4 regions of the Streptomyces sp. O3 genome follow, and region 1 is predicted to be linked to each of the others. Evidence: riboswitches for the same ligand, from Rfam matches in the RefSeq annotation. Region 1 holds a riboswitch; each other region holds the start of a gene.

What was found. Region 1 has a riboswitch for cyclic di-AMP ahead of ACX6XY_RS00905 (M23 family metallopeptidase). Riboswitches for the same ligand answer to the same signal wherever they lie in the genome.
Region 2: it holds a riboswitch for cyclic di-AMP, as region 1 does, so the genes downstream of both, ACX6XY_RS15390 (M23 family metallopeptidase) here and ACX6XY_RS00905 (M23 family metallopeptidase) in region 1, are expected to answer to the same signal.
Region 3: it holds a riboswitch for cyclic di-AMP, as region 1 does, so the genes downstream of both, ACX6XY_RS14795 (M23 family metallopeptidase) here and ACX6XY_RS00905 (M23 family metallopeptidase) in region 1, are expected to answer to the same signal.
Region 4: it holds a riboswitch for cyclic di-AMP, as region 1 does, so the genes downstream of both, ACX6XY_RS27460 (transglycosylase family protein) here and ACX6XY_RS00905 (M23 family metallopeptidase) in region 1, are expected to answer to the same signal.

Annotation. Positions count from the first base shown of each region.
Region 1 covers NZ_JBTVYK010000001.1:185,139-192,612, reverse strand. Annotated here, with positions in the region: gene ACX6XY_RS00920 (DNA gyrase/topoisomerase IV subunit A) at 28-2,490, opposite strand; gene ACX6XY_RS00915 (M16 family metallopeptidase) at 2,753-4,150, shown strand; gene ACX6XY_RS00910 (M16 family metallopeptidase) at 4,192-5,559, shown strand; cyclic di-AMP (ydaO/yuaA leader) riboswitch at 5,764-5,952, shown strand; gene ACX6XY_RS00905 (M23 family metallopeptidase) at 5,966-6,781, shown strand; gene ACX6XY_RS00900 (GntR family transcriptional regulator) at 6,982-7,474, shown strand, end outside.
Region 2 covers NZ_JBTVYK010000026.1:76,938-84,411, forward strand. Annotated here, with positions in the region: gene ACX6XY_RS15375 (SLC13 family permease) at 28-1,470, shown strand; tRNA gene ACX6XY_RS15380 (tRNA-Met) at 1,535-1,608, shown strand; gene ACX6XY_RS15385 (PP2C family protein-serine/threonine phosphatase) at 1,772-2,956, shown strand; cyclic di-AMP (ydaO/yuaA leader) riboswitch at 3,150-3,305, shown strand; gene ACX6XY_RS15390 (M23 family metallopeptidase) at 3,316-4,419, shown strand; gene ACX6XY_RS15395 (PrsW family intramembrane metalloprotease) at 4,630-6,006, opposite strand; gene trmB (tRNA (guanosine(46)-N7)-methyltransferase TrmB) at 6,061-6,885, opposite strand; gene ACX6XY_RS15405 (asparagine synthase-related protein) at 7,271-7,474, opposite strand, start outside.
Region 3 covers NZ_JBTVYK010000025.1:54,630-62,103, forward strand. Annotated here, with positions in the region: gene ACX6XY_RS14780 (ATP-binding protein) at 1-1,002, opposite strand, end outside; gene ACX6XY_RS14785 (MBL fold metallo-hydrolase) at 1,530-2,732, opposite strand; gene ACX6XY_RS14790 (SGNH/GDSL hydrolase family protein) at 2,885-3,706, opposite strand; gene ACX6XY_RS14795 (M23 family metallopeptidase) at 3,918-4,982, opposite strand; cyclic di-AMP (ydaO/yuaA leader) riboswitch at 4,987-5,142, opposite strand; gene ACX6XY_RS14800 (tyrosine-protein phosphatase) at 5,571-6,368, shown strand; gene ACX6XY_RS14805 (DUF6126 family protein) at 6,405-6,521, opposite strand; gene ACX6XY_RS14810 (helix-turn-helix domain-containing protein) at 6,605-7,315, opposite strand; gene ACX6XY_RS14815 (aspartate aminotransferase family protein) at 7,400-7,474, opposite strand, start outside.
Region 4 covers NZ_JBTVYK010000074.1:12,795-20,268, forward strand. Annotated here, with positions in the region: gene ACX6XY_RS27450 (FtsB family cell division protein) at 1-284, opposite strand, end outside; gene eno (phosphopyruvate hydratase) at 441-1,721, opposite strand; gene ACX6XY_RS27460 (transglycosylase family protein) at 1,947-2,735, opposite strand; cyclic di-AMP (ydaO/yuaA leader) riboswitch at 2,739-2,916, opposite strand; gene ACX6XY_RS27465 (LysM peptidoglycan-binding domain-containing protein) at 3,099-4,325, opposite strand; gene ACX6XY_RS27470 (cytochrome P450 family protein) at 4,436-5,755, opposite strand; gene ACX6XY_RS27475 (nucleoside triphosphate pyrophosphohydrolase) at 5,752-6,750, opposite strand; gene ACX6XY_RS27480 (SurA N-terminal domain-containing protein) at 6,880-7,474, opposite strand, start outside.

The sequences.
Region 1 (7,474 bases):
CCCCCCCGCTAGACCGCCGCCAGGCCGCTAGACCGCGGGCCCCGCCACCGCCGCGACCGGCTTCGGCAGCGAGACTCCGGAGCCGTCCCGGCGCGGATCGGTCTCCGGGACCTCGGCCGGTGCGCCGTTCTTCTGCGCGGCCAGCGCCGGAGCGGGTCCGGCCCAGCCCAGCGAGAGACAGTCCTCGCCCTTCAGGAAGCGCTGGCACCGCACGCCGCCGGTGGCCCGGCCCTTGCGCGGGTACTGGTCGAACGGCGTGATCTTCGCCGTGGTCTGCACCGAGTCGTCCAGGGTGCCGCGCGACCCCGCCACCGTGAACACCATCGCGTCCGCGGCCGGGTCCACCGCGGTGAACGAGATCACCTTGGCGCCCTGGCCGAGCTTGATACCCGCCATGCCTCCGGCCGGACGGCCCTGCGGCCGCACCTGCGAGGCCTGGTAGCGCAGGAGCTGGGCGTCGTCCGTGATGAAGACGAGGTCCTCCTCGCCGGTCCGCAGCTCGACCGCGCCGACCACCCGGTCGCCCTCCTTGAGGGTGATGACCTCCAGCTCGTCCTTGTGGGCCGGATAGTCGGGCGCCACCCGTTTGACGATGCCCTGTTCGGTGCCGAGCGCCAGGCCGGGCGACGACTCGTCGAGCGTCATCAGGCAGACGAGTCTCTCGTCCCCCTCCAGGGTGAGGAACTCCGAGACCGGGGCCCCGCCCGCCAGGTTCGGCGCGGCCGCGGTCTCGGGCAGCTGGGGCAGATCGATGACGTTCAGCCTCAGCAGGCGACCCGACGAGAGCACCGCGCCGACCTCGCCGCGCTGGGTCGCGGGCACCGCGGAGACGATCACGTCGTGCTTGGTGCGCTTGGCCTCCGTGTCGAAGGCGAGCTCGCCGCCCGCCGTACGGGCCAGCAGCCCCGTCGACGACAGCAGCACCCGGCACGGGTCGTCCGACACCTCCAGCGGCACGGCGGCGGCCGGGACCCCAGCCGACTCCAGCAGCACCGTGCGCCGCTCGGTGCCGAACTTCTTGGCCACCGAAGCGAGTTCGGACGAGACCAGCTTGCGGAGCTCCGCGTCCGACTCCAGGACCTTGGTGAGCTGCTCGATCTCGGAGTTGAGCCGGTCCCGCTCGGACTCCAGCTCGATACGGTCGAACTTGGTCAGCCGGCGCAGTGGCGTGTCCAGGATGTACTGGGTCTGGACATCGCTCAGCGAGAACCGCTCCACCAGGCGCTCCTTGGCCTGCGCGGAGTTCTCGCTGGACCGGATGAGGCGGATCACCTCGTCGATGTCGAGCAGCGCGACGAGCAGCCCCTCCACCAGGTGCAGCCGGTCACGCCGCTTGCCGCGCCGGAACTCGCTGCGGCGGCGCACGACGTTGAAGCGGTGGTCGAGATAGACCTCGAGCAGTTCCTTGAGGCCCAGCGTCAGCGGCTGGCCGTCCACCAGGGCCACGTTGTTGATGCCGAAGGACTCCTCCATCGGCGTCAGTTTGTACAGCTGCTCCAGGACGGCCTCCGGGTTGAAGCCGTTCTTGATCTCGATGACCAGGCGCAGACCGTGGTTGCGGTCGGTGAGGTCCTTGACGTCCGCGATGCCCTGGAGCTTCTTCGAGCCGACCAGGTCCTTGATCTTGGAGATGACCTTCTCCGGGCCGACCGTGAACGGCAGTTCCGTGACGACCAGGCCCTTGCGCCGCGCGCTGACGTCCTCCACCGTGACGGTGGCGCGGATCTTGAACGTGCCGCGGCCCTTGTCGTACGCGTCCCTGATCCCGCCCAGGCCGACGATCCGGCCGCCGGTGGGCAGGTCAGGACCCGGAACGAAACGCATCAGGGTGTCCAGGTCGGCGCCCGGATGCTTGATGAGGTGGCGGGCGGCCGCGATGACCTCGCCCAGATTGTGCGGCGGCATGTTCGTCGCCATGCCGACGGCGATCCCGGACGCGCCGTTCACCAGCAGGTTCGGGTACGCGGCCGGGAGCGCGGTCGGCTCCTGCTCCTGGCCGTCGTAGTTCGCGGCGAAGTCGACCGTGTCCTCGTCGATGGACTCGGTCATCAGGGAGCTGGCGTCGGCCATCCGGCACTCGGTGTACCGCATCGCGGCGGGCGGGTCGTCGTTGCCGAGCGAGCCGAAGTTGCCGTGTCCGTCGACCAGCGGCAGCCGCATCGAGAACGGCTGCGCCATGCGCACCAGCGCGTCGTAGATCGAGGCGTCGCCGTGCGGGTGCAGGCGGCCCATGACCTCGCCGACGACGCGGGCGCACTTCACATAGCCGCGGTCGGGGCGCACGCCCATCTCGTTCATCTGGTAGACGATGCGGCGCTGCACCGGCTTCATGCCGTCGCGGGCGTCCGGCAGGGCGCGTGAGTAGATGACCGAGTAGGCGTACTCCAGGAAGGAGCCCTGCATCTCGTCGACGACGTCGATGTCGAGGATCTTCTCCTCGTAGTCGGTGTCGTCTGAGGGGCGCGGGGTCTTCGTGCTGCGGCGGGCCATCGCGGCTGCGGCTCCTTCACCAACAAAAGTCGGGCTTCTGACGCGGACCATTGTGGACCGAGCCACTGACAACGCGGACCGCGACCCGTGCAACGGGGTCGCCGATGCTCGCTGAGAGCAGAGAGGCGGTGGGAACTTCGCCAGATGTCCGTGCGCTTGCATACAGTGACAGGACTTCCTCGTCGCATGTCAACGACGCGAGTCGGCGCAGGCCCGCGGGGAAGAGTCAGCACGCGATTCCGCACGCGATCGAAGGGACCACATGCCCATGGGTCACACGGCCACAGCGCAGGCCGGCACCGGCGGCCTGACAGCGACCGAACACCGGCTGGCCAACGGCCTGCGGGTGGTGCTCTCCGAGGACCACCTCACCCCGGTCGCCGCGGTCTGTCTCTGGTACGACGTCGGCTCCCGCCACGAGGTCAAGGGCCGTACGGGCCTCGCGCACCTCTTCGAGCACCTGATGTTCCAGGGCTCGAAGCAGGTGCAGGGCAACGGCCACTTCGAGCTGGTGCAGGGGGCGGGCGGCTCGCTCAACGGCACCACCAGCTTCGAGCGCACCAACTACTTCGAGACGATGCCCGCCCACCAGGTGGAACTGGCCCTGTGGCTGGAGGCCGACCGGATGGGCTCGCTGCTGGCCGCGCTCGACGACGAGTCCATGGAGAACCAACGGGACGTCGTCAAGAACGAACGCCGCCAGCGGTACGACAATGTTCCCTACGGCACGGCCTTCGAGAAGCTGACGGCCCTCTCCTACCCCGAGGGCCACCCGTACCACCACACGCCGATCGGTTCGATGGCCGATCTGGACGCGGCCACCCTGGAGGACGCGCGGACGTTCTTCCGTACGTACTACGCGCCGAACAACGCCGTGCTGTCGGTGGTCGGCGACATCGACCCGGAGCAGACCCTCGCCTGGATCGAGAAGTACTTCGGCTCCATCCCGTCACACGACGGCAAGCAGCCCCCGCGGGACGGCGCGCTGCCCGACACCATCGGCGAGGAGCTGCGCGAGGTCGTCGAGGAGGAGGTCCCGGCCCGCGCCCTGATGGCCGCCTACCGGCTCCCCGAGGACGGCACGCGCGCGTGCGACGCGGCCGATGTGGCGCTCACCGTCCTGGGCGGCGGCGAGTCGTCCCGGCTGTACAACCGCCTGGTGCGCCGGGACCGTACCGCCGTCGCGGCCGGATTCGGTCTGCTGCGGCTGGCCGGGGCGCCCTCGCTCGGCTGGCTGGACGTCAAGACCTCGCATGACGTCGAGGTCCCGGACATCGAGGCCGCCGTCGACGAGGAGCTCGCCCGGTTCGCGGCCGAAGGCCCGACCGACGAGGAGATGGAGCGCGCCCAGGCGCAGTTGGAGCGCGAGTGGCTGGACCGGCTCGGCACGGTCGCCGGACGCGCCGACGAACTGTGCCGGTACGCCGTGCTGTTCGGCGACCCGCAGCTCGCCCTGACCGCCGTACAGCGCGTGCTCGACGTCACCGCGGCGGAGGTCCGGGAGGTCGCGGCGGCCCGGCTGCGGCCTGACAACCGCGCGGTGCTGGTGTACGAGCCGACCGCGCCCGACGAGGCCGACGAGGGGCCAGCGGACGAGGCAGGGGCGCACGACGCGGCCGCCGCCGGGAACGACGTACAGGAAGACGAGGCGGCGAAGTGACCCAGGCCCAGCACACCACGACCGGCGAAGCCACCGTGACCATGGACTTCCACCCCCAGCCCCAGCCGGGCCAGGCCACGCCCTGGGCCTTCCCCGCCCCCGAGCGCGCCACGCTCCCCAACGGCCTGACCGTGCTGCGCTGCCACCGCCCCGGCCAGCAGGTGGTCGCCGTCGAGGTCAACCTCGACGCCCCGCTGGACACCGAGCCGGACGGCCTGGACGGCATCGCCACCATCATGGCGCGCGCCTTCTCCGAGGGCACCGACAAGCACTCGGCCGAGGAGTTCGCCGCGGAGCTGGAGCGCTGCGGCGCGACGCTCGACGCGCACGCCGACCACCCCGGCGTACGCCTCTCGCTCGAAGTCCCGGTCTCCCGGCTTCCCAAGGCGCTCGGCCTGCTCGCCGACGCGCTGCGCGCGCCCGCCTTCGCCGACAGCGAGGTCAGTCGGCTGGTGCGCAACCGCCTGGACGAGATCCCGCACGAGATGGCCAACCCGAGCCGCCGCGCGGCCAAGGAGCTGTCCAAGGAGCTGTTCCCCGCCACCGCGCGCATGTCGCGCCCGCGCCAGGGCACCGAGGAGACCGTCGAGCGCATCGACGCCACCGCCGTCAGGGCGTTCTACGACGCCCATGTGCGGCCCGCGACGGCCACCGCCGTCGTGGTCGGCGACCTCTCCGGCACGGACCTGGACGAACTGCTCGCCGCGTCGCTGGGCGAGTGGACGGGGGCCGCGCCCGAGTCCCGCCCCGCGGCGCCGGTCACCGCCGACGACACCGGTCGCGTCGTCATCGTGGACCGTCCGGGCGCCGTCCAGACGCAGCTGCTCATCGGCCGGGTCGGCCCGGACCGGCACGACCGGGTCTGGCCCGCCCAGGTGCTCGGCGCCTACTGCCTGGGCGGCACCCTCACCTCGCGCCTGGACCGCGTTCTGCGCGAGGAGAAGGGCTACACCTACGGTGTGCGCGCCTTCGCCCAGGTGCTGCGCTCGGACGCCGCGGGCAACGGCGCCTCGATGCTGGCCATCAACGGCTCCGTGGACACCGAGTCCACCGGACCCGCCCTGGAGGACCTGTGGCAGGTCCTGCGCACCCTCGCCGCCGACGGCCTCACCGACGCCGAGCGCGACGTCGCGGTGCAGAACCTGGTGGGCGTCGCCCCGCTGCGCTACGAGACCGCCGCCGCCGTCGCGAGCACCCTGGCGGACCAGGTCGAACAGCACCTGCCGGACGACTTTCAGGCGCGGCTGTACCGGATGCTGGCCGAGACCGGCACCGTCGAGGCCACCGCCGCCGCGGTGAACGCCTTCCCGGTAGACCGGCTCGTCACCATCCTGGTCGGCGACGCCGAGCGGATCGCCGAGCCGGTCAAGGCCCTCGGAATCGGTGAAGTAACGGTCGTCACCGGCTAGTCGGCCGAGCGGAGCGCCCGTGCCGGACCGGGGACCCCGGTGGTCGAGCGACCACCGGGGTCCCTTAATGTCCGAAATGGCACCGAGATTGACGGTCTGTCCTGTGGGATGTGCCTCAAAGGGCCCGATCCGTTTGTGGCGCGAAAGACGCCCCGTTTAGCGTCGGGGCGCTGTTCGTCGGCTACACGCCGCGTCCGCGGCACCGGACAGCCATCGCCGAGTCCCCGTCAGGCGCGAGCCTGGGGAGCCGGGGACCCACGCAGTCCCTGGGGTGAATCGGGCGCCTCCCCGCGTGGGGCCCGTAGGAGACCTTCCTGCTCCGAACCCTCCCCCAAGGCCTTAAGGGCCAGGGGGTACCCCCCTGCTAACCCGGTAGGCGAGAAGGAAGGAAAGGACCCGCCACTTCATGGCATCCGGGAAGCACCGTCGCCCCAGCCGTCTGACGCGCACGGGCGCGAACGTCGCGGGCGTCGCCGCCCTCACCACCACCGGCGTCATCGGCACACTCGCCTCTCCGGCGCTCGCCGCCCACCCCGGCGCCGACACCGGTCTGAACCAGGCCGTCGCCGCCGCCGACGACGTACTCGCCGAGCGGATCAGCGCGCAGGCCAGCGCCCAGCAGGACGCCGCCGAGCAGGCCGCGGCCAAGGAGCAGGCCGCCGCCGAGGCCAAGCGCGAGGCTGAGGAGCGGGCCAAGGAGGCACGCGAGGCGGAGGCGGCGCGTAAGGCCGAGGCGGCACGCGAAGCCAAGGAGGCGCGCGAGGCCGAGGCGGCGAAGGAGCGCGCCGCGCGCTCGGCTGAGCGGGCCCGGCTGAACGCGTATGTCTCACCGATCGCGGGCTCGTACGTCTCCACCGGATACCAGGCCGGGGGAGCGGTCTGGTCCTCCGGCAGCCACACGGGCGTCGACTTCCACGCCGCCTCCGGCACCCCGGTTCTGGCGGTCGGCTCCGGCACCGTGGTCGAGGCCGGCTGGGGCGGGGCGTACGGCAACAACGTGGTGATCCGGATGAACGACGGCACGTACACCCAGTACGGACACCTGTCCTCGCTCGGCGTCTCCGTGGGCCAGAGCGTCACGCCCGGCCAGCGCATAGGCCTCTCCGGCGCGACCGGCAACGTCACCGGGCCGCACCTGCACTTCGAGGCCCGCACCTCCCCGGACTACGGCTCGGACATCGACCCGGTGTCGTACCTGCGGTCGCACGGCGTGGCCGTCTGACCCCGTCCCGCAGGTCCCGCACGCCCCCTGTGCCCCGGCTCCCCGAGCCGGGGCTTTCGGCTTTCGAGGCGTGCGCCAGCTTGTCCAAAAAATATCCATGGATTCCGGTCACCCATCGGAAATCCACGTCTGCTGCAATAGAGTCGCCGAACAGGCGTCAATCGACCGCGTTTCGCGGATATTAAGGCGGTGGACAGGTCATGCGCGTTCCCGCGCACTCGGTATGCACGGCCATCCGGGAGGACATCGTGTCCGGTGTGCTGGAACGCGGCAGCAGACTCACCGAGGAGCTGCTCGCGCGCCGGTACGGGGTCTCACGGGTCCCGGTGCGGGAGGCCCTGCGCACCCTGGAGGCCGAGGGGTTCGTACGCACCCGCAGGCACGTCGGCGCCCAGGTCGCCGAGCCCAGCGTCCAGGAGGCCGCCGACCTGTTGGAGATGCGTACCCTGCTGGAGCCGCTGGGCGCGGCACGGGCCGCCCAGCGGCGCACCGAGGCGCACCTCAAGGTGCTGCGCGGACTGGTGCGGCTCGGCCAGGAGCGGGCCCGCCGGGGGCACAGCGAGGATCTGCGCGCGCTCGGCGGCTGGTTCCACGAGACGCTCGCCCAGGCCTGCGGCAGTCCGGGCCTGACGACCCTGCTCACCCAGCTGCGGCACAAGGTCACCTGGATGTACACGGTCGACCCGGCCGCCC
Region 2 (7,474 bases), on a different contig from region 1:
CGAGACGGGCGAGACGGGGCGGGCGCGGTGGTTCCGCGTCAGTGGATCGGGCTCGGGGCCGGTGTCGTGCTCGCGCTGCTCGTCCGCCTGGTCCTGCCCGACTCGCTCTCCGCGGACGGCAAGAACGTGGCGGCGGTCGCCACGCTGATGGCGGTCTGGTGGATGACGGAGGCCGTGCCGCTGCCCGCCACCGCGCTGCTGCCCCTGGTGCTGATGCCGGTGCTCGACGTCGCCCCCATCAAGGACACCGCCGCCCCGTACGCGAATCCGGTCATCTTCCTGTTCATGGGCGGCTTCATCATCGCCCTGGCCATGCAGCGCTGGAACCTGCACAGCCGGTTCGCGCTGAGTACGGTGCTGTTCGTGGGCACCAGCCCCATGCGCATGATCGGCGGCTTCATGCTGGCCACCGCGCTGCTCAGCATGTGGATCTCCAACACCGCCACCACGGTGATGATGCTGCCCATCGGGGTCGCGGTGCTCGGCCTGGTGACGCGGCTGCGCGGCGGCCGTCAGGACGCGAACTTCGCCACCGCGCTGCTGCTCGGCATCGCCTACGCGGCGTCCATCGGCTCGCTCGGCACCGTCATCGGGACCCCGCCCAACGCGTTCCTCCAGGGCTATCTGAAATCCGAGCAGGGCATCGACATCACCTTCTTCGAGTGGATGCTGTTCGGCGTGCCGCTGGCCGCGGTCTTCCTCGTCATCGCCTGGCTGGTGCTGACGCGGGTCTTCCGCCCCGGCATCAGGGAGATCGAGGGCGGCCGGGAGCTGATCGAGCAGCGCAGGCGGGAGCTCGGGCCGATGGGGCGCGGCCAGTGGACCGTACTCGCCGTCTTCGCCGCCACCGCCCTGCTGTGGGTCCTGGTGGGCGTGCTCAGCCCGTACGTGGCCTGGGTGGACGACCATGTGTCCGACGCGGGGGTCGCCATGCTGGCGGCGGTGGCGCTGTTCACGCTGCCGGTCACGTCCGGCGGCGGCAAGCGCGTACTGGAGTGGGAGGACACCCGAGATGTGCCGTGGGGCATCCTGCTGCTCTTCGGCGGCGGTCTGGCGCTGTCCGCGCAGATCGGCGCGAGCGGACTCGGCGCGTGGATCGGCGACCAGGTCGGCGGGCTCGACGCGCTGCCGGTGCTGCTCCTGGTGGTCGTGATCGTGGTCGTGATCCTGCTGCTGACCGAGCTGACCAGCAACACCGCCACCACGGCGACCTTCGTGCCGGTCATGGCGGCGGTCGCGGCCGGGACGGATCAGGACGTGCTGCTGTTCACGCTGCCGGTGGCGCTGGCCGCCACGTGCGCGTTCATGCTCCCGGTCGCGACTCCGCCGAACGCCGTGGTGTTCAGTACGGACAAGATCACCATCGGGCAGATGATCCGGGGCGGCGTCTGGCTGAACGTCATCGGAGTCGTGCTGGTCACCGCGACCGTCTACTCGCTGGGGGCGCTGGTGCTCGGCATCGACCTCTGAGGCGGACGCCACAGTGAACGTGGTCGGGAGGCCCGTCCGGATGGCGTATAGTTGAGTTCACCGACGCGGGGTGGAGCAGCTCGGTAGCTCGCTGGGCTCATAACCCAGAGGTCGCAGGTTCAAATCCTGTCCCCGCTACTGAACGTCAGGCCCGGCAGCTTTCGAGCTGTCGGGCCTGACGCGTTTCCCGCTTCCCCGCTTCCCTCGTCACCCGTTCGGCGCACATCCGGTAGCCCGCGGCCCCCGCTGCGGGAAGGCTGAGGGAACAGCGGCAGCGGTCCGCGGCCGGTACGGGGCGGACGTGGCGGGAGACGAACGGGTGGGCCATCGAGCAGGGGCGCCGGGGACACCGGTCGGACGGCACCGGCCTCGGCACTGGGACCGGGACCGGGGCATCACCTTCGTCCGCGCGCTGCCGGTGCTGCTGATCGCCGTCGGGCTGACCGTCGCCCTGCTGACCCCGCCCAGGTTCACCGCCGCGCCGTTCTTCTCGGCCGCCCCGCTGATCGCCGCGCCGTTCTTCGCGCTCAGCGGCACGGTCCTGATCGGGATCGCCGCGTCGGCGTCGGTCATCGGGCCGCAGATGTACTACGGCACGATGGGGTTTCCGCAGGAGACCACCGAACTGGTCACGGTCACCACCGTGGCCGCTCTGGCGATCGTGATCAACCTCGTCGTCCGCAGCAGAGGCGAGCAGCTCGCCTCGGTCCGTCATATCGCCGAGGCGGCCCAGCGGGCCGTGCTGCCGGAGCCGCCGCCCAGCATCCGCGGGCTCGCCATCGCCGCCCGCTACGAGGCCGCGCAGGCCGACGCGTTCATCGGGGGCGACCTCTACGCGGTCCAGGACACCCCGCACGGCGTACGGCTCATCGTCGGCGACGTACGCGGCAAGGGCCTCGGCGCGGTCGAGGCGGTCGCGGTGGTCATCGGGGCCTTCCGGGAGGCCGCCGAGGGCGAGGCGACCCTGGCGGCCGTGGCGCAGCGCCTGGAGCGCGCCCTGACCCGTGAGGGCACCCGGCGCGAGGGGCTCGACGCGTTCGAGGGGTTCACCACGGCCGTACTCGCGGAGATCCCGCACGGCGACGGCGTCATCCGCCTGATCAACCGGGGGCACCCGGAGCCGCTGCTGCTGTGCGCGGACGGGGCGCTGCGGGTGCTGACCCCCGACGAGCCCGCGCTGCCGCTCGGGATGGGCGACCTGGGCGGCTGGCCGGACCGGGTGACCGAGGCCGAGTTCCCCGTGGGGGCCACGCTTCTGCTCTACACGGACGGGCTCTCCGAAGCGCGGGACGCGGGAAACGTCTTCTACGATCCGGCGGCGCGGCTGAGCGGGCGGGTCTTTCCGGGCCCCGACGCGCTGCTCGGCACCGTGGCCGACGAAGTGCACGGCCACACGGGAGGCGTCACGACCGACGACATGGCGCTGCTCGCGGTCAGCCGACCCGCGATGTCACCGAAGGTGACCGAAGGGGACCCCTCCGCATAACGACTGACACACCGTCAAGAAAATCAGTGCCGATCCGGAGGAGTCGACTCGCCCGATTTGGACCCTCCATGCCCCGTTAAGTCCACGGCCGAGATCCTGAACGATCAGTGGGAACGGCTTGGAATCCGGGGTCGGGGTCTATTAACGTTCGATAACGCAGCGCGGTCGTCCCAGCCGTCACAAGAGTCGGCTCCGTGCTCACACGCCTAATCCCGCAAGGGAGCCGGGGAACCACCTACTTGGGGTGAATCGGGCGCGACACGCTTCAACCGAGGCGCTGGAGTGCCCGTAGGAAACCTTCCTGTTCCGAACCCGTCAGCTAACCCGGTAGGCGAGAGGAAGGAAAGGAGTGCGCCCCAGTGGCGTCCAACAGGCCTGCCCCCGAAGTCTCGTACCTGCCGGACGACGGCTACGAGCCCGGCTCTCTCGCTCTTGAGGAGCCCGTGGGGGAGTGGAATCCCACCGAGGAGTCCATCCGCCCCGTGCGCGGCAGGCACCGCGTCGCCAAGCAGCGCGGCGGATTCGCCCGCAGCTCCACGGTGCTCGGCGTCGGCGTCATCGCCGCGGTCGGCGCGGGCGGCATCGCCACCGCGCAGGACAAGTCGGCGGCCCCGATATCCATGCCCGACCTCTCGGGCGTGACGGACAAGCTTCCGGACGTGGGCTCGCTGCTGTCCGATGACGGCGACGAGAGCGAGTCCGAGTCCGCCGCCGAGCTCGGCGGCGTGGCCACGGTCTCGCAGGCCACCGCGGGCGCCGAAGCCGACGGTGAGCAGGGCTCGGTGGACGCCGGTGAGGCGCTGCGCGCCCGCATCGTGCAGCAGGCCGAGCGCAAGCAGGACCAAGCCGCGACCGCCGAGCAGGTCGCGGCGGCGGACGCCGCCGCCAAGAAGGCCGCTGAGGACGCCGCGAAGGCGCGCAGCGACGCCGAGGCCGAGGCCGAGAAGAAGCGCAAGGCCGAAGAGGAAGCCAAGCGCAAGGCTGAAGAGGAGAAGAAGCGCAAGGCCGAGGAAGAGGCCAAGCGCAAGGCCGAGGAGGAGCGCCTCGCCAAGCTCGCCGCGAGCTTCTCGCTCCCCACCTCCTCCTACACGATCACCTCGACCTACGGGCAGGCTGGCCCGATGTGGTCGTCCGGGTACCACACCGGGCTGGACTTCGCCGCCCCGACGGGTACGCCGATCAAGGCCGTGCACAGCGGCACCGTCAAGTTCGCTGGCTGGCACGGCAGCGCGTACGGGTACCGCACCGTCCTGGAGCTGGACGACGGCACGGAGGTCTCCTACAGCCACCAGTCGTCGATCGCCGTCACGGCGGGCCAGAAGGTCACCACGGGCGAGGTCATCGGCCGGGTCGGCTCCACCGGCAACTCCTCGGGCCCGCACCTGCACCTTGAGGTCGAGTCGCCCGGCGGCGGCAAGGTGGACCCGAGGGCGTGGCTGCGCAGCAAGGGCCTCAACCCCTGATCTGTCAGGCCTCGGTTCCCGGCCCTCCGCTCGCGAATCTCTGACTCTGATTCCCCTGGACTCCGGCAGTCCTGGCGGCACCCCCCCCGACGCCAGGGCTGTCGGTACGACGCATGCCCGCGGTACGACGCGTGCCCGGAACGCGGTTTCACGTGAAACGCACGCGCGTTCGCCTGTGGTGGTCGTGCCGCTGGCCGCGGTGGGCCGCGCTCAGCCGCTGTGCGGGTGGTGCGGCCCCGCGTATCCCGCGCCGTAGCCGTAGCCGTAGCCGTAGCCGGGGCCGTAGCCGGGGCCGACCGGCCAGGGCGGGACCGAGGCCGGGACCGGTGGGACCGCCGGGGCCGTCTCCCAGGCCGCGTGGGCGTGTGCGGGGCGCGCCGTGCCGCGGTGCCGCCACAGCTCGTCCAGCAGCGCACGCTCCCGTACGACGAAGTCGGCGCCCGCCCGGCCGCCGCGGCCCCGGTTCCTGAGCAGCGCCAGCGACGTCGCACAGCGCTGGTAGTCGGCGACCGCGCGGGCCGCGTCCCGGCCCTGGGTCCTGGCGGCGTGCGCGCGGGCGATGCGCCGGGCGCGCAGCGAGGCGAGTGCCCGAGGTTCCAGCGGCGCGAGCCAGCCGGCGCGCACATAGGCGGGCAACTCCTCGCGCAGCATGCGCAGCTCGCGCTGCCTGGTCCAGATCGCCAGCCAGGTCAGCAGCCCGAAGCAGGGAACCATGAAGGACGCGTAGACGGCGAAGAAGCCGAGGCCGCCGAAGACCGCGGAGCCGTTCCACAGCGCGTGCATGCCCATCGCCAGGAGCAGCCCGCCGACCGGCGCCAGCACCCGGCGCGTCCGCTGGCGGTGCGCCGCGTGCGCGGCGATGCCGAAACCGATGCCGGTGAGCACGGTGAACAGCGGGTGCGCGAACGGCGACATGACGACCCGTACGAAGAACGTCAGGACGGTCATCGACGGCAGGTCGGCGCCGGTGTCGTCGACGAGACCGCCGTCCGGGAAGCCGCCGTCGGCGTCCATGCCGTAGGCGTTGCCCAGGTAGAGGATGTTCTCGGTGAACGCGAAGCCGGTGGCGGTGACTCCGGCGACCACCACGCCGTCGACGATCCCGGTGAAGTCCCGCCTGCGGAACAGGAAGACCAGCAGGACCGCGGCCGCCTTGCCGGTCTCCTCGACGACCGGTGCGATGACGGTCGCGCCGAGCGCGTCGGCGTCGGTCCGGTCGGGGGTGTTGGCGGCTATCCAGTTCATCGCGAACGAGTTCGCGACGATCGCTATGAGAGCGGCGGCGCAGGCGCCCCAGGCGAAGCAGAACACCAGGTTCCGCCAGGGGCTCGGCGCGACCCGGTCCAGCCAGCGGAACGCGGCGGTCAGCAGCGGTACCGGCAGCACCGCGAGCCCGAGCCCGACGAGGAAGCCTTCCGTGCCGGTCTGCTCCCTGACCAGGGCCAGGATGACGACCCCGGACACGGCGAGCAGAGCGACCAGCGCGCCCGCCCGTACGGCCCTGTGCCGCCACCAGGAGGTACGGCGCGGTCTCGGCCCCTCGACGTGCGGGACCTCGGACGGCGGATACGGATCGCTGACGGCCACGGCGTTGACCCTAACGAGGGACGACGGCGGTCCGCGACGGTGCCCCGGACCAGCTCAGGGGCGCGCGCTCTCGGGGTCGCTTCCGGGGCCGCCCTCGGGGGCGCTCTCGGAGGTGAGCGCGGCGGTGCGGGTGAACAGCAGGTCGTGGACGACGTGCCCCTTGTCCAGACCCTGGCCCTCGAACCGGGTGAGCGGCCGGAACGCCGGGCGGGGCGCGAAGCCGCCGCCTGGCTGGGTGTTCTCGAAGTCGGGGTGCGCGTCGAGCACCTCGAGCATCTGCTCGGCGTAGGGCTCCCAGTCGGTCGCGCAGTGCAGCAGCGCGCCGGGCTTCATCCGGGGCGCGGCGAGGGTGAGGAAGTCCGGCTGGATGATGCGCCGCTTGTGGTGCCGGGTCTTGGGCCACGGGTCGGGGAAGTAGACGCGCAGCCCGTCCAGCGACTCGGGGGCCAGCATCTCGCGGAGGAGGATGATCGCGTCGCCGTTGGCCACGCGGATGTTGGACAGGCCGTTCCGGTCCGCGAGACCGAGCAGGTTGCCCTGGCCGGGTGTGTGCACGTCGACCGCGAGAATCCCGGTCTCCGGGTCGTCGGCCGCCATCTGCGCGGTGGCCTCGCCCATGCCGAAGCCGATCTCCAGGACGACGGGGCGGCCGTCGAAGAGTTCACCGAGGTCGAGGACGCGCCGTCCGTCGATGTCCAGGCCCCACTTGGGCCACAGCCGCTCCAGGGCCTCACCCTGGCTGGCGGTCACCCGGCTCCGGCGCGGCTGGAAACTGCGGATGCGCCGCTCGTGGTGCGACCCCGCGGGGTCGGGTGTGGGGCCTCCGGGGAAGCGGGGCGCGCCGTGGGGTCGGGAGGCGTGGTGATCGTCAGACACAATGCCCCGATTTTACGCGACCCCCACGCACCCCGACCGACGCCCGCCCCGCCCGCAGACCACTCCCACAGGGCGCCCGTCCGGGTCCCACGCCCGCCCCGCTCCGGCACGCCGCCCCGGCTCCCGCGCGCCGCCCCCGGCTCCGGCGCGCCGCCTCCGGCTCCGGCGCTCCCGTCCAGCCCACCCGCGACCCGCGCCTCGCGGCCTCTCGTACGCCCGAGCCCGCCGGAGTCTCGCGTGCCCGAGTGGACCCACGACCCCGCACGCGCCCCTCACCCGGCCCGACCTTCCGTGCGGTCCGCCGCGGCCCGGACCAGCACGGCCCGGACCAGCCCGGACCAGCACGGCCCGGCCCACCCGCGGCCCGCGCCACGCGGCCTCTCGTGGTTCAGGTGCGGCCCGCGCCCCCGAGTGCGCCCCGCCTGGGGGATATCCCGGCGGGGACCGCGCGGGTGCGGGTCGGGGTGCCGGTCCAGCAGGTGCCGCGGCGGGACAGGAGGCGGCGGAGCCAGAGCTCTGTCGAGACGAGTTCGGCCAGGCCGTCCAGGGGCAGCCCCGCGCCGTCGGCCGCCGCGCGCAGGGCCTTGCGGAC
Region 3 (7,474 bases), on a different contig from region 1:
CATGCCGAGCCCGCGGTCCTCGACCTCGATCGCGAGCCCGGCCGTGACATGGCTGGCGCGCAGCAGTACCTGGGTGTGCGGGGCCGAGAACACCGAGGCGTTCTCGACCAGTTCGGCCACCAGGTGGATGACGTCGGCGACGGCGTGCCCGCGCAGGGTGCCGTCGATGGGGGGCACCAGCTTGACCCGTGAGTACTGCTCGACCTCGGCGATGGCGGAGCGCAGTACCTCGGTCATGGTGACCGGGTTGGACCACTGCCTGCGGGAGATGGCGCCGCCGAGCACGGCGAGGTTCTCGGCGTGGCGGCGGATGCGGGTGGCCAGGTGGTCGACGTGGAACAGGCCCTTGAGCAGCTCCGGGTCCTCGACCTCGTTCTCCAGCTCGTCCAGGAGCTGGATCTCGCGGTGCACCAGGGACTGGAGCCTGCGGGCGAGGTTGACGAAGACCTCGACCTTCTGTTCGCTGCCCGCGTGGCTGGACAGCTGGGCGGCCTGGACCACCGAGGCCACCGCCATGTCCTGGGCACGGCTCAGCTCGTCGGCGAGCAGGTCGAACTCGTCGGCCGCCGCGCTGGGGGGCGCGGCGGCGGTGCGGGCCGGTGGGCGTTCGCCCCGGCGCAGCCCTTCGACGACGCCGCGCAGTTCGGACTGGCCGCGGGCGCTGGTGCGGCGCAGAGCGGCGAGGCGGTCGAGCACGGTCTGCGCGGCGCGGCCCGCGGCGACTGCGGCGGCCGCGATCGCGGCGACGGCGACGGCCGCGGCGGCGATGAGCACCGCCCACTGGGTGGCGGTCGGCCGGGCGTCCGTCAGGCGGAGGGCGAACAGCACCGCGCCCGCTCCGCACAGAGCCACCGCGACGGCCGGGAGGACCGCGCTGCGCAGGAGTTGGCGGCGTATCTGGGCCTCGGGTGGCGGCTGGGCCGTGCTGCGGGGTCCCGGTCTGCCGTGCCGCCCGCCCTCACGGCGGTCTGCGCGTGCGGCCGGTTCACGAGGGTGAGACATCAGCGTCCTCGGATGGGGGTTCCTCTCGCCTGGGTCGGCGGGGAGGGTGCGTAGGGCTCGGCTTTCGTTGGTGAACGACGCCATGGAGGCATGACGACGTGAAGGCATACGGCATCGCGCGCGAAGGCATGCCGAGCGTCGGAAGGCGTCTCGGCGTCGCCTCAGCGAGCACACACAGTAGTCGCCAACATGTCGTGCGCGAGAGTCAGTTGGCAAAGTCCAGCGAAGAGCGTCCCACTCTGGTATGAGGCCCCGCACGGCCGAACGAATCCCTCAGGGGGCTCGCGCGCATGGCCGAGAAACGTCTGTTCTCCTGCGGTTTTCAGCCAGTACGAGAGCGGGCCCACGTCCCCGGTCCCGCACCCCGCACCCCTCCCCCACTCCTCGACACGGCCCCACCCGGACCCTGGGGGCACCCGGCCGGCACCCGGTCGGGTGCCCGGCTCGCGCCCGAGCGCGTCAATACAGAGAGTGAAACTTAGGTCGAAGGTGACGGGGGCGGAGGCGACCAGGGCCGTGGGCGGCTGCTACGCCGCCGGTGTCGGCTCGGGCTCGCCGGTGCCTTCGGGTGTGCGCGGGGAACCGGCTGGCGTCGTGTCTCCGGTGGCCGGTGACGCCGTGTCGGCCGGTGGTGCGACGCCGCGCCACCACGGCGTGCACGGCATGGTGTCCGAACCGGGCTCGAAGGGCTCGCCCGGCCGGGGCAGCGCGATGTCGACGCCCGCGCGGCGGGTCGCGGCGAGGGTGCCCTCGCCCGGCTCGGCCCACGGGTGCGGGGCCAGGTTGAAGGTGGCCCAGTGGATCGGCAGCAGGGTGCCGTGCGGCCCGCCCTGGAGGTCGAGGTGCGCGCGTACGCCTTCGTCGGGCGTCATGTGGATGTCCGGCCAGTAGTCGCTGTAGGCGCCGATCTGGATCATCGTGGCGTCGAACGGGCCGTGCCCGGCGCCGATGTCCGCGAAGCCGGGGAAGTAGCCGGTGTCCCCGCTGTGGTAGATCCGGTGGCTGTCGCCCGCGACGACCCAGGAGGCCCACAGGGTGTGCTGCTGGTTGCGCAGGCCACGGCCGCAGAAGTGCCGGGCCGGGGTCGCGGTCAGTTCGAGCCCCGCGATCTTGGTGTTCTCGTGCCAGTCGAGCTCGCGCAGCCGGTCCGTGCCGACGCCCCAGCGTTCCAGGTGGGCGCCGACGCCGAGCGGCACCGCGAAGACCGTGTCCGTGCCCGCCAGGGCCTTGATCGTGGGGAGATCCAGATGGTCGTAGTGGTCGTGCGAGATGACGACGGCGTCGACGGGGCCCAGCGCGGCCAGCGGCAGCGGCACCGGGTGCAGCCGCTTGGGGCCGACGAAGGAGAAGGGCGAGCAGCGCTCGCCCCACACCGGGTCGAAAAGCACCCTCCTGCCGTCGATCTCGGCCAGCACGCTGGAGTGGCCCATCCAGGTCAGCCGCAGTCCGCTGGCCGGTGGGCGGGCCAGGTCGGCGAGGGTGGTGGCGTGCACGGGGACCGGCCCGGCGGGCGCGCGGCGGGCGCGCTCCTCCTTGCGGAAGTACCGCCTCGCGAGCTCCACCGCGGAACCGGTGGGCCGTACGGACACCCCGACCGGGTTCTGGAACTGCCCTCGGGCGAAATGCGGCGATCGTCGGATACGGGCGAGCCGCTCGCCCGTCGCGTCCGCGCCGAAGGCCTCGGGCCGCCGCGCGCGGAGTCCGGAGCGCAGGGATTGCTTGGCCGTCACGAGACCTCCTGGTGGGTCGCTCAGAGTTTCATTATGGCCACGCACACGGACACAGCGCGGCCAGCCGGGCGACCGCCGCCACGCGAGACACCGGTCCCATGCCTGCTCAACGTGCGGGGCGGCTCAGGGATTCCGCTGCCGGTGATCCAGACCTACGCGCTGCTCGTGTCCCGCACGGGTGTCAGGTGCGGCCGCTTCGCCGACACGTGGTCGCCGGAGGACTCGCCGCGCAGTCGCCGCCCGATCCAGGGCACCAGGTACTCGCGCGCCCACTGGATGTCGTCGCGCCGGTCCTCCAGGGCCCCGCGCGGCGGCAGCGGCGGCCATTCCTGGTCGGGGTCGGCCGGAACCTCGAGGCCGAGCACCTGACCGGCGCGCAGGGCGACCCGCGTGTGCCCTTCGGCCGAGAGATGCAGCCGGTCGTCGTCCCAGGCCCGACGGTCCTGTACGGACTTCAGCGACCACAGGTCGAGCACCGGGCAGCCGTAGCGGTCCGCGATGGCCCGGACGTGCGCGGTGTAGGTGGCGACCTTGCCCCGCAGATGGCGCAGCACGGGGACGCCCCGCGTGTCGAACCCGGTCGTCACCATGACGGTCTCGACCGAGTTCGTGAGGTCGGCGACCGCCCGCTCGAAGCGTTCGGCGACGTCGTCGGGGTCGCTGCCGGGCCGGATGATGTCGTTGCCGCCCGCGCAGAAGCTCACCAGCTCAGGGGCGAGCTCCTTGGCGCGCGGCACCTGGTCGTCGACGATCTGGTCGAGGAGTTTGCCGCGTACGGCGAGGTTGGCGTAGCGGAAGGAGTGCTCGGGGTGGCGGTCGGCGAGCAGGACGGCGAGCCGGTCGGCCCAGCCGACGTAGGCGCCGTCGGGGCCGGGGTCGCCGACGCCTTCGGTGAAGCTGTCGCCGACAGCCACGTACGACCCGAATACGTCAGTCGCGTCACTGCGGATGGGGGATGTCGAATCGTGGTCCACGTCGCCTTATCTTTCACCTATCGGTGTGACTTACGCGACCGTAGCCAGGTCTTGACGGCGGGTGAGATATGCCACCGACATCGACGCGCGCGTGCAGGAATAGACGGGGAGACGGAAGACGGGAACAGGGCGGGTACGTCATACGCGCGACGGCCGGGACCCCGTGGCGGGGTTCCGGCCGTCGCGTTCCGCCGTGGGCGGCGCCGTGGCGTCAGATGGAGACGCCGTGCGAGCGCAGGTACGCGAGCGGGTCGACGTCCGAGCCGTAGCCGGGGCCGGTGCGGATCTCGAAGTGCAGGTGCGGTCCGGTGGAGTTGCCGGTGGAGCCGACCAGGCCGATCTGCTGGCCGCCGGACACCCGCTGTCCCGCGGAGACGCCGAGCGAGGACATGTGGGCGTACTGCGAGTAGTGGCCGTCGGCGTGCCGGATGACGACCTCGTTGCCGTACGAGCCGCTCCAGCCCGCGGACACCACGGTGCCCGCGCCGACCGCCTTGATGGGCGTGCCCGTGGGGGCGGCGAAGTCGGTGCCGGTGTGGTAGCCGCTGGACCACATGGCGCCGGCGGTGCGGTACTGGGTGGAGATGCCCGCGGCGACCGGGGCGGTGAAGCCCGTGGTGGTGGCGGCGGGCTTCGTGGACCGGGACGCGGTGCTGCGCGACGTGGCGGTCTTGGACTTGGACTTGGACTTGGCCTCGGTCTTGGACTTGGCCTCGGTCTTGGACTTGGCCTCGGTCTTGGACTTCGGCTTGGCGTGGCTCCCGGCCTTGGCCTTGGGCTTCGCGTGGCTCTTCGGCTTGGCGTGGCTCTTCGGCTTGGCCTGCGTCTTGGCCGGGGCGCTCGCCGGGGCGGAGGCCTCCGCGTCGAGCTTCAGCTCCGTACCGGGGAAGATCAGCCCCGGATCGTCGCCGATGACCGAGCGGTTGTCCTGGTAGAGCTGCTGCCAGCCACCGTCGACGCGCTCCTGGTAGGCGATACGGGACAGGGAGTCGCCCGGCACCACGGAGTAGGTGCGCGCGGAGGCCCGCTGCGCGGCGTCGGGGGCGGCGGTCGCGGCGGCCTGCGGAGCGGCGGCGGGCGCGGTCCGCGCCACCGTGGCCGGTGCGGCCTCGGGGGTGCTCTGGGGCATGGTGGCCGTAGCCGCGGCGGGCGCGGCCTGCGCGCTGTTGGCGGCGAACAGCGGCAGCGCGAGCGCGGCGCCACCGGTGCCGACGGCGGCGAACTGGCGGCTGATCCGTGTGGACTTGGGTCGGCGGTGCTTACCCTTCGCGGGCATGGCGAGTTCCTCTCCGGCGCCTGCGAGGTGAGCTGTCGGGTTCGGGCTGGAGCTGCCCGGCCGCGCTCTCACGCGGCTTCACCCCAAGCCGCTCCGGAGTCCCGGAACGGCGTTCTACCGTGGGTCCCCCGCTCCTGCCGTGGACGGGTGGGTGTGCGGAGTCCGGACGGCGGCAGGATTGGGCGTCCACCCGGACGTCGGCGACCGTAAGCGAGTGGGAACCGCGGAGACAAGCAGTTGGTTCCAGCCCCACGGGCCACAGCCGCTGCGGCTATGCGCCTCCCGTGACGCTCCGTTGATGGGTCACTCCCACCATCCGCGCATCCGTGGGGAGTTGAGGCGGGGCGTAGGCAACAGACCGTCACGAATATGATCCCGCTCACCAGCGAGACGCCATAGCCCGTTATTCCAGGGCTAGTTACCGCGAACAGTCTGAATCGGGCATTTGACCCTTAGGGCGCATGAGGTCTCATCGGTGTCACGTCGGGACAGGTGGTTGACGCAGGCATCGATGTCATACCGATGTCGTATCGTCGAAGACGCGCCCCGCGGGCGAGCAGCGCCGGCGGCTTACTGGGAGGAGCCCCCGTGACGCAGCAGGTCCCGTCGACCGAGCCCGAGCTGGCCGGAGTGCGCAATTTCCGCGATGTCGCCGGGCTGCCGACCGTGGACGGCAGGCGGGTACGGGCCGGGCGGCTCTTCCGCAGCGGCCACCTCGCGCACGCCACCGAGACCGACGCCGCGTTCCTGGCCTCGCTCGGACTGCATACGATCTTCGACTTCCGCAACGCCGCGGACCAGCGGCTCGAGGGCCCCGACATCGCACTCCCCGGCGTGCGGAACGTGAACCTGCCGCTGACCGACCCAGCCGACGGCGCGGAGTTCTGGAAGATGGTCCGGGACGGCGAGATAGCGGAGCTGCGCGCGGCCCTGGCCGACGGACAGGCCGCGGACCGGATGCTCACCACGTACCGCATGATCATCAAGGAGCGGACCGCCGAGCACAGCCGGGTGCTGCACGCCCTGGCCGACGACAGCGTGCCCGCGCTGATGCACTGCGCGGCGGGCAAGGACCGCGCGGGCCTGTCGATCGCCGTCACCTTGCTCGCCGTGGGCGTCGAGCGCTCCGCCGTCCTCACCGACTACCTGGCGTCGAACGCCGCCCACCGCCGCTACAAGGTACAGCGCGGCGACGGCGGTGCGAGCGCGATGTCGCCCGAGGTCATGGAGCTGCTCAGCCCGCTGTTCGACGCGCGCGCCGAGTACCTTCAGGCGGCGTTCGACACGATCGAGGAGACCTGGGGCTCCGTCGACCGCTACCTCGAAGAGGGGCTGCGGCTGACGCCCGACACGCGCGAGCGCCTGCGCGAGCAGCTCCTGGACTGACCGTCGGCCACGGCTTCGGGCGGCCGCCGCTCCGGGCTACTGGTTCTGTGCGCCCAGTACGAACAGCAGGTAGACGAACGCCGCGAACACATGGCCGACGGCCACATAGACGATCAGCCGGACCCAGAGCGCGCGGGGGAACTTCTCTTCCATGGACCTGGGTCTGGGCCTGGGCCTGGGCCTGGGCCCAGGGCTGGCCACGGCATCGGACGTGTGGGCGGGCCGCTCGGGCTCGGTCATGTCGCGTCTCCGGTGATCCGGTGACCCGTGGCCGCGCCGAGGCACAGCGCGTCCGTCGGGCTCTGCAGCAGGGTGTGGACGAACAGCAGCTCGGCGCCGCCCCGGTCGGCGGCGGCGATCCGGTGCGGGGTGAGCGAGTCGAAGTGGGCGCTGTCGCCGGGCCGCAGCACGTGCGCCGAGTCCCCGAGCCGCAGCCGCAGCGTCCCGGCCAGCACGTACAGCCACTCCTCCCCCGGATGCACCCGCACGATGTCGCCCTGCGCCCCGTGCGGCACCCGCACCCGCAGCGCCTGCATGCCCCGGCCGGGCGCCCCGGCCTGCCGGTAGCTCCAGCCGCCCGCGACGGTCGCCTCCTGCGCGTCCCCGCGCAGCACCGCGTCCCGGTCGGTGACGCGTTCCCCGAGCAGCTCCGAGACCGTCGTCCCGTACGTACGGGCGAGCACGAGCAGCGTCGGCAGGGACGGCTGGCGCTGCCCGGTCTCCAGCCGGGAGAGATGCGCGGGTGAGAGCTGGGCCGCGGCGGCCGCGGCCTCCAGCGTGAGCGAGGCGCGCCGCCGCAGGGCGTGGAGCTGCGGGGCCACGGCGGGCAGCTCGCCCCCCGCACCGCTGGGCGCGGAAAGCCCGGCGGGCCCGGCGGGTCTGGCGGGCTCGGAAGGTTCAGCGGGTTCGGCGGGTTCGGCGGGGTCAGCGGGGTCGGCGGGACTCATGCAGCCGATTGAGCCAGACTCTTACCCTTCAGGCAATTTTCTTGCCCCAGAGGCAAATCACGCGCAAGCAGGCCGAGCAAGCCGTCAGCGCTGGGCGACCGCCTGCTTCACCAGGGTCCTGCCGAAGTCCCACATGAGCCCGCCGCCGTGCGCCTCGTC
Region 4 (7,474 bases), on a different contig from region 1:
CAGCGCGCCTTGGCGTCCCGCAGCTTCTCGGTCTGCTCCTTGGCGTCCCGCAGCAGCCGCTCCTGCTCGGCGATGTCGGCGCGCTGGGCGACGTACTGCCGCATGGGATAGGCGAGCGCGACCACTATCGAGCAGACCACCAGCGCGAGCAGCGCGGCCCGGCCGGTGAGCCGGGAGCGGCGGGCCTGGCGCTTGGTCTGCGAACGGTAGACACGGGCCGCGGTCTGCTCGCCGAGCAGCCGCAGTCTGGTGGTGGTGGAGAACCGGTCCCGGTTCCCTGCCATGGTCCCGCCTCCCCGCTGCCGCCGCGCCGACTCCGCGTCCGCTCTCACGTACGTACGTCCCCGCACACGGTACGGGACCGGGTACGGGGACGTACGGACGACGGGCCCTTGGGCCCTGAAGGCGTCAGCCGCCGAAGGCTTCGGCCGTCGCGGGCGTCAGCCCTTGAAGCGCGGGAAGGCGGAGCGGCCCGCGTACACCGCGGCGTCGTCGAGGATCTCCTCGATGCGCAGCAGCTGGTTGTACTTGGCGACGCGCTCGGAGCGGGCCGGGGCGCCGGTCTTGATCTGGCCGCAGTTGGTGGCGACGGCCAGGTCGGCGATGGTGACGTCCTCGGTTTCGCCGGAGCGGTGGGACATCATGCACTTGAAGCCGTTGCGCTGGGCGAGCTCGACGGCGTCCAGGGTCTCGGTCAGCGAGCCGATCTGGTTGACCTTGACCAGCAGGGCGTTGGCGGCGTCCTCCTCGATGCCGCGGCCCAGGCGCTCCGGGTTGGTGACGAACAGGTCGTCGCCGACGATCTGCACCTTGTCGCCGAGCTTCGAGGTCAGAACCTTCCAGCCCGCCCAGTCGTCCTCGAACAGCGGGTCCTCGATGGAGACGAGCGGGTACGAGGCGACGAGCTCCTCGTAGTACTCGGTCATCTCGGCGGCGGAGCGCTCCTTGCCCTCGAACTGGTACTTGCCGTCCTTGTAGAACTCGGAGGCGGCGACGTCGAGGGCGAGGGCGATCTGCTGGCCGGGGGCGTAACCGGCCTGCTTGACAGCCTCGATGATCAGGTCCAGGGCCTCGCGGTTGGAGCCCAGGTTCGGGGCGAAGCCGCCCTCGTCGCCGAGGCCGGTGGCCAGGCCCTTGTCCTTCAGCACCTTCTTGAGGGTGTGGTAGACCTCGGCGCCCCAGCGCAGGGCCTCGGAGAAGGACTCCGCGCCGATCGGGGCGATCATGAACTCCTGGATGTCCACGTTGGAGTCGGCGTGCGAGCCGCCGTTCAGGATGTTCATCATCGGCACCGGCAGCAGGTGCGCGTTGGGGCCGCCCAGGTAACGGAAGAGCGGCAGGTCGGAGGCCTCGGAGGCGGCGTGCGCGACGGCCAGCGAGACGCCGAGGATGGCGTTGGCGCCGAGCGAGCCCTTGTTGTCGGTGGCGTCCAGGTCGAACATGGCCTGGTCGATCAGGCGCTGCTCGGTGGCGTCGTAGCCGACGAGCTCCGGGCCGATCTGCTCGATGACGGCCAGGACGGCCTTCTCGACGCCCTTGCCGAGGTAACGGCTCGGGTCGCCGTCGCGGAGTTCGATGGCCTCGAAAGCACCGGTGGAGGCACCGGAGGGAACGGCGGCACGACCGGTGCTGCCGTCGTCGAGGCCGACCTCGACCTCGACCGTGGGGTTGCCTCGGGAGTCCAGGATTTCCCGGGCTACGACGACGTCGATGGACGGCACGAGCATCTCCTTCTGGGATGTGACGCTAGAAGTGCGAGGTCTCTATGGCCTTGCGACACGAGCCTAACCGCCTCGGCGGCATCGGCCAGCCGACCGACCGGACCATGGACACCCCGAGCATAGATTGTTTCTTAGAGAAACAAAAAGGCCCGGCACACAGCCCCGCCCCGGCGCGCACGGGGGTACGCGCGCCGGGGCGGGGTGGTCCGGGGGCGCCGAGGGAGGTCAGCTGAGGTGCAGCTGCTGGCCCGGATAGATGAAGTCGGCGTCCTCGACGATGTCCTTGTTCAGCTCGTGCAGGCTGCGCCAGCCGCCCTTGACGTCGTGCACCTCGGCGATCTCGGAGAGGGTGTCGCCGGACTTGACCTCATACTCGCCGTCGCCCTTCTTGACCGTCTTACCGGCCGGGGTCTCGACGGTCTTGGCGCTCTTGGCGCTCTTGGCGCTGCGCGAGGCCTTGGGGGCCTCAGACCGGGCCTCGGCCTTGGGAGCCTCGGACTTCGGGGCGGCCTGCTTGGGCTGCTCCCGCTTGGGCCGCGTCTGCGTCGACTGCTCCTGCTGGGGCGCCGACTGCTGCGAGGCGGCCGGGGCGCTCGGGGTGCTCTGCTGCTGCGTCGACTGCTGGCCGCCGCCGCTGTACGGGGCGTTGCTCAGGCCGACGCCGCAGCTCGGCCAGGCGCCCTTGCCCTGGCCCGCCAGGACCTTCTCGGCGATCTCGATCTGCTGCGCCTTGGTGGCCTGGTCGGCGGTCGAGGCGTACTGCGTGCCGCCGTACGCGGCCCAGGTGGAGGCCGAGAACTGCAGACCGCCGTAGTAGCCGTTGCCGGTGTTGATCGACCAGTTGCCGCCGGACTCGCACTGGGCGACCTTGTCCCACTCGGAGGCGGTGGCGGCCTGCGCGCCGGTCGCGCCCATCAGCGGGACGGCCACGGCGGCGCCGGTGACACCGGCGGCGGTGGCGATCCGGGTGGCCTTGGACGGACGACGGTGCTTGCCCTTGCCGGAAAACAGCATGAGTGATCCCCTCACCGACGCCTGCGAGGTGAGCTGTCGGGTTCGGGCTGTGAGCTGCCCGGCCGTACGGAGCTTCCGCGTCCCCGTACGGCTTCACCCCAAGCCGGTCCCGCCCTCTCTCAAGGGCCGGACCCGGCACGAACCTTGGGTCCCCCGCTCCTGCCTACGGCGCGTTACGCGACGACTGTTCCCGTACGGCCGTCGGCAGGATTCGGCGTGACGGCCATCGGGGCTCACCAGTGGCGAGCGGTCACGACGGTAAACACGGCCCCGGCCTCAACACCAAGGCGATCGGGGCCATTGAGACCCATCTCTCACTTACGGCAATGCCCCTTTAACTCGGACATTCACCCCGAACTGCCGTCACTTTTCGCCCAGATCGAGGCTTTGGCCGGGACGGATCAGGTCGGGGTCCTCGCCCACGACCTGCTTGTTGTCCGAGTAGAGCTCGGACCATCCGCCGTCAAGTCCGTGACTGTCGGCGATCGCCGACAGGTTGTCACCGGGCCGCACGGTGTAAGGGCCTTCGGCGGCGGTGCGGTCGGCGTCGCCGCGGGAGGCGTGCCGCCCCGAGCCGTCGGTCTCGCGCCCGTCGGACAGCTCCTCCGGGGCGGGCGCGCCACGGTGGCGGCCCGAGCCGTCGGCGGGCGACTCGGCGGAGCCTGCGGGCTCTTCGGACTCCGAAGCCTCGGGGGACTCGGGGGACTCAGCGGCCGAAGCGGACGAGTCCGTCGAATCCGGTGAATCAGACGATTCGGGTGAGTCGGGTGAGTCAGATGAATCGGACTCCCCTGATTCACCGGACGACACGTCAGACGAAGAGGATCCGCTCCCCGGAGATCCGCCCGGCTCACCCTCCGCGCCGCTGGCGCCGGTTTCGCCGATTTCGCCGCCTACGCCGGTTTCGTCACCTTCGCCCGACGCGTCACCCGACGCCGTACCGGACGACTCGCCCGACGACTCGCCCGACGCCTCGCCCGACGACTCACCCGACGCCTCGCCCGAAGAGTCGGAGGACGGCGAGGAGTCCGCGGAATCGACGTCCGGCGACGCGGACGGCTCAGGCGACCCGGAGGACGACCCCGACGGCTGGGACGAGCCGGACCCAGCCCCCGCGCCAGACCCCGACCCGGACGAGCCGGACGAGCCGGACGAGCCGGACGTGGGCGGAGTGGAGTCGGCGCTCGGCCCCGGATCCACGTCGGGCGTCTCGCCGCCCTGTTCAAGACCGGCGATCGGCGCACACGTACCCCAGGCGTCAGGACCCTGCGCGGCGAGCACCTTCTCGGCGACGGCTATCTGCTGCGAGCGACTGGCCAGGTCGGCGCGCGGCGCGTAGTCCAGACCGCCGTACGCCTCCCAGTCCTTCTGCGAGAACTGCAGCCCGCCGTAATACCCGTTGCCCATGTCGGCGCTCCACATGCCGCCGCTCTCGCACGCGGCGAGCGCGTCCCAGGTGGACGTGTCGGCGGCGCTCGCGCCGGATGCGCCGAGCAGCGGGATGGCGATGGCCGATCCGGTCACCCCCGCCGCGACGACAAGAGCCGGAGCCTGACGGGGCCGTCGGTGACGGCCGTTCCCGGAGAGCATGCGATTGCCTTTCGCGCGACTACACGGCTGAGCGACAGTTGAGTCGAACGGTGAACGTAGCCGCACTCGAACGCTTGTCACAAGTCGGTACAGCGGAGATCACACAACCATCACAGGCTTGACGGTGCGTCAGACGCGGTCTCGGGGGTGAAGGAGACGGGGAGCTTGCGCAGGCCGCGCATGATGAGGCCGCCGCGCCACCGCAACTCCTCCTCCGGCACGGCGAGCTGGAGGTCGGGGAGGCGGGTCAGCAGGGTCGCCAGGGCGATCTGGCCCTCCAGTCGGGCGAGCGGGGCGCCGAGGCAGTAGTGGATGCCGTGGCCGTACCCGAGGTGCTGGTTGTCGCGGCGGGCGAGGTCGAGCGTGTCCGGCTCGGCGAAGCGCGCCGGGTCGCGGTCGGCGGCGGCGAGCACCACGAGCACCGGGTCACCGGCGGCGATCGCCTGGCCGCCGATACTGAGCGACTCGGTGGCGAACCGCCAGGTGGCCAGCTCGACCGGGCCGTCGTAGCGCAGCAGTTCCTCGACCCCGGTCTCCAGGAGTCCGCGCTCACCGCGCCGCAGCGACTCCTGGAGGAGCGCGCGCTGCTCGGGGTGGTGGAACAGCGTGTGCACGCCGTTGCCGATGAGGTTGATGGTGGTCTCGAAACCGGCGAACAGCAGCACGAAACACATCGCCGCCGCCTCGTTCTCGGTCAGGTGCTCGCCGTGGTCGCTGGCCTTGATGAGCCCGGAGATGAGGTCGTCGCCCGGATTCTCGCGCTTGCGGTGGATCAGTTCGGCGAGGTAGCCGCGGATCTTCTTCACCGAGCGGGCGACGCCACCCCTCGGCCCCCCGCCGTGCCGGATCATCATCCCGGCCCAGTCCCGGAAGTCGTCCTGGTCCTCGCGCGGGACGCCGAGCAGGTCGCAGATCGCGTAGATGGGGAGCGGAAAGGCGAACTCGTGGATCAGGTCGGCCTCGCCCTTCGCGGCGAAGGCGTCGACGAACTGGTCCGTCAGCTCCTGCACTCGCGGCGCGAACTCGGCGATCCGGCGCGGCGTGAACGCCTTGGACACCAAGCGCCGCAGCCGGGTGTGGTCCGGCGGGTCGATATTGAGCAGATGGGTCATCAGCTCGGCCTTGCGCTCACCGGGGATGCCGGTCTTGCCCTTGGCGTGCGCGGGCTCGTCGTGGTGCGCCGGGTTCTTGCTGAGTCGCTGGTCGGCGAGCGCCTGCTTGGCGTCCGCGTACCGGGTGACGAGCCAGGCCTCCACACCGCTGGGCAGCCGGGTGCGGTGCACGGGGGCGTGCTCGCGCAGCCAGGCGTAGGCGGGGTACGGGTCGGTGGCGAACTCCCAGCTGAACAGCTCGGGCTTGGGGCCCTGCTCGGGGCCCTGCCCGACCGGCGCGGGCGGGTCCGGAGTCGGCGGGACGGGTGCGGTGGTCACGCCTGTCCCTCCGCCGCCCGGATCGTGTCGCGGTAGGCGCGGGCGGCGGCCCGCAGCGCGGCCTCCGGGTCGACGCCGTCGGCCTCCGCGCGTACCGCGAGCGCCAGCAGTTCGTACCCGATGCCGTCGCCGGTCGGCAGAGGGGCGTCCAGGCCCGCCGTCCGCACCCGCGAGGCGAGCTTGGCGGCCAGGGCCAGGCCCGGCTGGCCGAGCGGCACGCCGTCCGTCACCGAGTCCCGCTGCTTCTCCGCGGCCTTGGTGCGCAGCCAGTGCTCGCGCACCTCGTCCGGGGTCTCGGCGGTGTCGTCGCCGAAGACATGGGGGTGGCGGTGGATCAGCTTGCCGACGATGCCGCCCGCGACGTCGTCGACGGAGAAGGGCTCGTCGGGGTCCCCCTCGGCGATCCGGGCGTGGAAGACGACCTGGAGCAGGACGTCGCCGAGCTCTTCGCGGAGTTCGGCGCGGTCGCCGGTCTCGATCGCCTCGACGAGTTCGTACGCCTCCTCGATGCCGTACTTCGCCAGGCCCTCGTGGGTCTGCTGCGAGGACCACGGGCACTCGGCGCGGATGCGGTCCATGACCTGGACCAGGTCGAGCAGGCGGGCACCGGGCAGGTCGTACGAGGCGGGCAGCAGCTCCAGGGCGGGCATCCGGACCCGGCCCGAGCCCGCGAGGCGGGCGAGCCCGTCGGTCAGCGCGGGGTCGCCCTCGCCGGTGGCCACCACGACCACCGTGCGGCCGCCCGCGCACCGGTCGACCAGCTCCTGCGCGGTGGGGGCCGCGTGCTCGACGGCGACACCGGCCTCACGCAGGTAGGGCAGCTGCGGATGGTCCGGGTCGGCGCAGAGCACCTCGTCGGCGGCGCGCAGCGCCTGCCAGGCGGGCCAGGACAGCAGGCCGGGGGCGACCCGGTGGCTGGTGGTGAGCAGCAGGACGCGGCCGGGCGCGGCCGGGTCCGGCGCGGGGCGCGGGTCCCGTGCGGGGGTCGGGTCCATCGGGCCTGACGAGTCCTTCGAGGCGTTCACCTCTCGAACGTAACCCACCCCACTGACAACCCCGCCGGGCCCCCACCAGGCCCCCGCCGACTCCCGCCGCGCCGACTCCGTCCGCGGCTATGTCCGCCGCTATGTCCGCGCGTCGGTCTCCGAGCGGGACGTCACCTCGCGCAGCCACGGGGTGTCGGCGTCGACGCGGCCGTTCTCGCGGATGTTCCAGGTGCCGTAACGCGGGTTGAGGTCGATGTCGAGCGCGTCGGACGCCTTGATGACGGCCTCGCCGAACCCGGCGTCACCCAGCTTCTGGTTGAGCTTCTGGATCTGGAGCTGGGTACGGAGGGTGGCGTCGAGCTGTCCGGGGGCGACGTTCCCGCGCAGCGCGGCGCGCCGCAGACCCTCGGGGCCGCCCAGCTGCTTCTCCTGCGCGGCGCGCCGGGTCTGCACCTCCTTGCGGGTCACGACGACCCCGGCGTCCTGGGCCGCCTTCTCGAATACCTGGTCGAACACCATCGTGTTCAGGGTCACCCGCGCCAGGTCGCAGGACTGCGGCTGCTGCATCCGGAGCGCGGCGTCGCACTGGGCCTTGAGGAGGTCGGCGTACTCCTCGTCGTTCGAGGTCACCGCGCGCTGGGCGTCCCGCAGTTCGTTCACCCGGCCCTCCAGCTGGGCGACGGTGATCCGCTCGCCGCCGACCACGGCCGCCGCGCCCGGATGGGCTTCGCTG